Regions from separate parts of the Agathobaculum sp. Marseille-P7918 genome, predicted to be linked through region 2. Evidence: predicted binding sites of a transcription regulator. Region 2 holds the regulator's gene; the other holds the start of a gene.
The links. Region 2 encodes Rex, which represses fermentation and respiration genes when NADH is low (regulators of the CRP and FNR family bind a similar motif). Its sites were predicted from a motif close to ATTGTTAANNNNTTAACAAT; they were not measured.

Region 1: a site for Rex is predicted at 1,528-1,547, ahead of ACESSO_RS11065 (acyl-CoA dehydrogenase). Genes of this name have one in related genera too.

Annotation. Positions count from the first base shown of each region.
Region 1 is NZ_CAXTXI010000007.1:162,602-166,020, reverse strand. Features, by position in the region: gene acrB (acryloyl-CoA reductase electron transfer subunit gamma) at 1-218, opposite strand, end outside; gene ACESSO_RS11065 (acyl-CoA dehydrogenase) at 240-1,391, opposite strand; gene asnB (asparagine synthase (glutamine-hydrolyzing)) at 1,743-3,206, shown strand; gene ACESSO_RS11055 (hypothetical protein) at 3,188-3,419, opposite strand, start outside.
Region 2 is NZ_CAXTXI010000004.1:288,956-292,374, forward strand. Features, by position in the region: gene ACESSO_RS08440 (isocitrate/isopropylmalate family dehydrogenase) at 1-1,058, shown strand, start outside; gene ACESSO_RS08445 (redox-sensing transcriptional repressor Rex) at 1,098-1,736, shown strand; gene metA (homoserine O-succinyltransferase) at 1,776-2,690, opposite strand; partial or broken rRNA gene ACESSO_RS08455 (16S ribosomal RNA) at 3,258-3,419, shown strand, end outside.

The DNA of each region.
Region 1 (3,419 bases), on a different contig from region 2:
AGCTCACGGAGCATGCCTTCTGCCGGTGCCGGGCCCATGGTGATGACAACGACCTTGCAGCCGGTTTCGTCCTTGAGCTTGAGGGCAGCCTCAACCGCGTTGAGGTCGTCCGGGTTGGTGATAGTTTCCATGGATGCGCGGTTCAGAGTGCCGTCGGGATTGACTGCAACCTTACCGGAGGTATCCGGAACCTGCTTTACACAAACAATAGCCTTCATAGTTCAGTTTTCCTCCTTTACTTAGCGCAGAACCTGACCGGCGATGACCATTCTCTGAACCTGAGAAGTGCCCTCGTAGATCTCGGTGATCTTGGCGTCACGCATCATGCGCTCCATCGGGTACTCACGGATGTAACCGTAGCCGCCGTAGATCTGTACGCACTTGGTGGTAACGTCCATTGCAACCTCAGAAGCGTACAGCTTAGCCATAGCAGCTTCCTTGGTGAACGGCAGACCAACGTCGTGGTTGAACGCAGCGCGGCGAACGAGCAGACGGGCAGCGTCGATCTGAGTGTACATATCGGCTACCATCCACTGCAGGCCCTGGAACTTGTCCAGCGTCTTGCCGAACTGAACGCGCTCCTTCATGTACTGGATCGCCTTGTCCAGAGCGCCCTGCGCGATGCCGAGTGCCTGAGAAGCGATACCGATACGGCCGCCGTCCAGCGTCATCATAGCAATCTTAAAGCCGCCGTTCTCCTTGCCGAGCAGACGGTCAGCCGGCAGATGCACATCTTCAAAGATCAGCTCAGCGGTCTGAGAACCACGGATGCCCATCTTGTGCTCGATCTTGCCGATGGAGAAGCCCGGGTCATCCTTGTCAACGATGAACGCGGAAATGCCCTTGTTGCCCTTGGTCTTATCGGTCATCGCGAAGATAACGTAAGTATCCGCACGGCCGCCGCCGGTGATGAACACCTTGGTGCCGTTGAGGATGTAGGAGCCGTCCGGCTGCTTTTCAGCGATGGTCTGCTGTGCAGCGGAGTCAGTGCCCGCGTTAGGCTCGGTCAGGCCGAACGCGCCCAGCTTTGCGCCTTCCTTAGGCTCGATGAGCGGGCGGAGCCACTTTTCCTTCTGCTCTTCGGTACCGAACGCGTAGATCGGCCATGCGCCCAGCGTGCCGTGCGCGGAAATGATAGCACCGGTGGTGCCGCATACACGGCTCATCTCTTCAATTGCGATAGAGTAGCAGACATAGTTGCCGCCGGAACCGCCGACTTCCTTGGGGAACTGAATGCCCATCAGGCCGTACTTCATCAGCTTCTGGACAGTCTCTTCCGGATAGCGCTCCTGCTCGTCGATCTCGGCTGCGAGCGGCTCTACTTCGTTAAGCGCGAACTCACGGCACATCTTCTGGAACAGTGCTTCTTCTTTTGTAAGCCTAAAATCCATGCCATATACCTCCCAAAAAATATTCGCGGGTGTACAGAAAAACACAGCACCCGATGCCCATGGGCCGCAGTGCCGTGTCCTAAGCCAACACCCTACTTTGGAGCATGTCTATTTCTATTATATCGTTTGCCGGGAATATGTCAAGGATTTAACACACTTTTGCGTGAGATTTTCGACCCGTTTTTTTCCATTGCAGCCTCATATTTTTACCCTGTGTGGAATCCCGGCTTTTGTTTGCATTTTGTATATGCATGACCGGTATCCCACGCCCTATCTGAGTGGTTTTTCACATATTCCGCGCCGCTTCCGCATAAGAAGCAGAGAAGGCCATTATATAAGGAGGAAAAGTCTATGTGTGGAATCGGCGGCTTTGTCGATTATGAACATGACGCGCGCCGCTATGCCGCAGCGGCAGAACGCATGCAGCGCAGCCTGACGCCGCGCGGCCCGGACGCGGCAGGCGACTATCAGGACGCGGACGCGGTGCTCGTCCACCGGCGCCTTATCGTCATTGACCCGGACGGCGGTTCGCAGCCCATGTATGCACCCGACGGAAATACGGTACTGGTATATAACGGAGAGTTATATAATACCGAAGAAATACGAAAAGACCTACTTGCACGCGGGCACACGTTCCGCGGTCATTCGGACACCGAGGTACTGCTGCACGCCTTTCTCGAATGGGACACGGATGCGTTCGAGCGTCTCAACGGCATTTTCGCGTTCGCCATCTGGCAGAAGAAAGAACGGCGGCTCGTGTTGTGCCGCGACCGTCTGGGCGTTAAGCCCCTGTTTGTCGCGCGCTTGCAGGACGGTATCGTGTTCGGCTCGACCATCGGCGCGATGTTGTGCCATCCGGCAGTTGAGCCAGAGGTAGACGAGGACGGTCTGCGCGCCGTACTGCTACTCGGTCCTGCGCGCCCACCCGTGTCCGGCGTATTCCGGCAGATCGACTCCCTGCTGCCCGGGCATTACGCCGTGCTCACGCCCGAGGGCTATGCCGACCGCACCTATTGGAAGCTGGAGGCGCATGAGCACCCGGACGATCTGGAAACCACCATTGCGCGCACGCACGAGCTCATCTGCGACGCGGCACAGCGGCAGCTGGTGTCCGACGTCCCGCTTGCCTGCTTCCTGTCCGGCGGACTGGACTCATCCATTCTGTCCATGCTGGCCGCCAAAACCTATGCCGCGCGCGGCGAAACACTGCACACCTGGTCGGTTGACTACCGCGACAACGACAAATATTTCACCAAAAACAGCTTCCAGCCCAACAGCGATAACGAATTCATTCAGATGATGGTCGATACGCTCGGCACAAAGCATCACAACGTCGTCATCGAGCCGGACGCCCTGTGCGCCGCACTGCTGCCCGCGACCGATGCGCGCGACCTGCCCGGCATGGCGGACGTGGACTCCTCGCTGCTGCTGTTCTGCGCGGCGGTCAAGAACGGCGGCACGACCGTGTGCCTGTCCGGCGAGTGCGCCGACGAACTATTCGGCGGCTACCCGTGGTACCACCGGGAGGAAATCCTGTTCGAGGACACCTTCCCGTGGTCGCGCTCGGTCGATTTGCGGCTCGGCCTGCTTGCGCCCGGCATTGTGCAAAACGGCGCGGAATTTGTCCGTGAGCACTATCTTGCCACCTGCCGCCGCGCAGAAAAGCTGCCGACCGACAGCAAAAAGGATGCGCGCATGCGTGAAATGTTCGTGCTCAATCTGGACTGGTTTATGGCGACCCTGCTCGAAGGAAGCGTTACACAGGGATACCGCAGCTTAGAGTCCTCCGCTCCCGTCTACTCCTCCAAGGTATAACCGTAACCGAACAGAAAGTAGTTATAGTCATCCGTGTCCGATGTAAAGGAGAGGGGAACGGTCTCTCCCGCGGTCAGCGGCCCGACATAGGCGTTATGTACCTCCAGCGGCTCGTCCGGAATGGTCGCATCATCCCCGTACTGCCGCGGATTGTCCAGTTTATATAATGAAATCTCCAGCTGTATCATACCGAAATCCACATCGGTCTGATTG
Region 2 (3,419 bases):
ATTCTAAGCTCGACAAGCTCATCATCGGCGTGTGCGGCGGCGACGGCATCGGCCCGATGATCACCGGTATGGCACAGCATGCGCTTGAGGTGTTGCTGGCTGACAAGGTCAAGGCGGGCAAGGTGGAGTTTCGCGTCATCGACGGCCTGACCATTGAGCGTCGTGCAGAGCTTGGCTGCGCGATTCCGCCCGATGTGATGGAAGAATTGAAACAGTGTCACGTCATTCTCAAGGGGCCGACCACGACTCCGCGTAAGGGCGATCCGTGGCCGAACGTAGAGTCCGCAAATGTGGCGATGCGTAAGGCGCTCGACCTGTTTGCCAATGTACGTCCGGTCAAGGTGCCTGAACTTGGTATCGACTGGACGTTCTATCGTGAGAACACCGAAGGCGGTTACGCTGTCGGTTCGCAGGGAGTGCAGATCGACGACGACCTGTTCATCGACTTCACGGTTGCCACTTCGCAGGGCTGTGAGCGTATCGCGCGTCTGGCGTTTGACTATGCACGTAAGACCGGCAAGAACCGCGTTTCCTGCGTCACCAAGGCGAACATCATTAAAACGACCGACGGCAAATTCCTCGATACCTGCCAGAAGGTGGCAAAGGAATATCCGGAAGTCGAGTTTGACGACTGGTACATCGATATCATGACCGCAAAGCTGCTCGACGACAAGCGCCGTCGTGACTTCAAGGTGGTTGTGCTGCCCAACCTGTACGGTGATATCATTACTGACGAAGCGGCAGAAATTCAGGGCGGCGTCGGCACCGCAGGCTCGGCCAATATTGGCAAGCGTTATGCGATGTTTGAGGCGATTCATGGTTCTGCGCCGCGTATGGTGCAGGAAGGCCGCGCAAAGTATGCCGATCCGTCGTCCGTGTTGCGCGCATCTGTGATGCTGCTCGAGCATATCGGTGAAGTCGAGCTGGCGAAAAAGCTCGATCGCGCACTGGACATCTGCATGTTTGAAGAGAAAAAAGTGGTTGTTACCGGCCGTGATACCGGCGCAACTGCGCAAGAATTTACGGATTACGTGCTGGATACCATCGCCGGACTGTAATCATCAAAATATTCCAATGAAGGAAGAAGGAGAGAGCCTGTGGAACGAAAGCAAGAGGTTTCCAAAGCGGTCATTCAGCGGCTGCCACGCTATTACCGAAATATCTGTGAACTGAAGGCTGAAGGCGTGCAGCGCATCTCTTCACGCGCGTTGGCTGAGCGCATGGGTCTGACGGCCTCGCAAATTCGGCAGGATTTTAATTGTTTTGGCGGCTTTGGGCAACAGGGCTATGGATATAATATTGACAAGCTGATGGAGGAATTGGGCTCTATTCTCGGTCTGCGTGCAGGCCGCACAGCGATTTTGCTGGGTGCAGGCAACCTGGGTCGGGCGTTGCTCAATAACTTTGATTTCAGTGCAAGCGGATTCCGTCTGCTGTGCGCATTTGATGCAAACCCGGATCTCAAGGGAAAGGAATTCGGCGGCTATTCGGTGCGCAGCAGTGATGATTTACCGTCGTTTATTGCGGCTCACAAGCCGGATGTGGCAGTGCTTACCATTCCGAGGAGCAATGCGCCGGAGATTGCACGGGAGCTGGTCGATCAAGGCATCCGCGGCCTGTGGAATTTTACAGGAGAGGATCTTCACTTGGGTGGCTTGGGTGTACCGGTGGAAAATGTACATCTGTCCGATAGCTTGATGACGCTGTGCCATCTGGTCAGCGCGACAGAGGAATAAAAAAGAAACGGCCTGCAGGCCGTTTCTTTTTTTACAAATTTACATTTTATCGAGAAAATAGGGTGTAGTCTGGTAGACGTAGTAGTTAACCCAGTTGGTGTAGAACAAGTGCGCATGGGCTTTCCATGTGACAAGAATTTCATCATCCGGATCGTCGTTGCGGAAGTAGTGAGCTGGAATAGCAGGGTTCAAGCCTTTGGCTAAATCTCGCTCATATTCCTTCTTGAGCGTATCAGAGTCATATTCCCCGTGGCCGAGCACAAAAATCTGACGGCCATTCATCGCTTCCACGATGTATACGCCGGCTTCATTGGACTCTGCCAGCAGACGCAGTCGATCATCCCGGCGAATGTCCTCAGCGCGCACCTCAGTATAACGGGAATGCGGAGCAGAAAAAACGTCGTCAAAGCCGCGCAGAAGAGGTTCTTTTGGAAAAAGCATGTGATGACGAAAGATACCGGACATCTTGTGAGGAAGCGGATATTTGGGGATACCATAATGATGGTATAAGCCGGCCTGCGCGCCCCAGCAGATATGCAGAGTGGAGTGGACATGGGTCTTGCTCCAATCCATTATCTCAACCAGCTCATTCCAATATTCTACATCCTCAAACGGCATATTCTCTACCGGAGCGCCGGTAATGATAAAACCGTCATACTTTTGATCGCGAATATCATCAAAGGTCTTGTAGAAAGTAAGCAGATGATCCTCAGGTGTGTTTTTGGAGTGGTAGGTCTTGGTTTGAATCAAGTCCACCTCAATCTGAATAGGCGTATTGGATAAGCAGCGCAGAATTTGCGTTTCCGTAACGATTTTCAATGGCATCAGATTGAGCAATGCGATGCGCAGCGGCCGAATATCCTGTGTAGTCGCACGATGCTCGGTCATAACAAAGATGTTTTCGCTTTCCAGTACCGCACGCGCAGGCAGACTGTCGGCTATTTTGATGGGCAAGCCGACCCCTCCTTTTTATGAAATAGCATTATAATGATTTATTATAGCAGAAAGCGAAAAGAACCACAAGTCACAAAAAGCGAAAATACGGTAAAAAACAGTTGACAAAAGTAAAAAAGGGAGGTATACTGTATAAGTCTCATATAGAGACGGTCAAACTGGATGCAAACAAAAAATTGAAAAAACTTCTTGACAAATGCTTCTCGGTTTGATATACTAAATAGGCTGCTTCGATGAGAGGCGGCGCGGGTCGAAAAAAAGTTTGAAAAGAAATGAAAAAAGTTCTTGACAAACCGAAATAAACCTGATATAATAAATAAGCTGTCACCGAGAACGGTAAAGAGCTTCGAAAAGTTCTGAAAAGTCCTCGAAAACAGCGGATTGTACCTTGTAAATTAAACAACGAGAAAGCTTAACTTGGTTTTGATAAAAATCGAGTGTAGTGCGAACCTGAAATTCTAAGAGTTTTACTCTTGGTAAATCGGTGGAAGTCACAACTCCACTTAAAACAAAGTGACACGTCAGACTCTAAAGTCGATTGAATGAGCTTCAGCTCTTTCGATACAATTTTTAGAGAGTTTGATCCTGGCTCAGGATGAACGCTGGCGGCGTGCCTAACACATGCAAGTCGAACGGAGTTATTTTGGAAAGTCCTTCGGGACTGGAATTCTTAACTTAGTGGCGGACGGGTGAGTAACGCGTGAGCAATCTGCCTTTAGGAGGGGGATA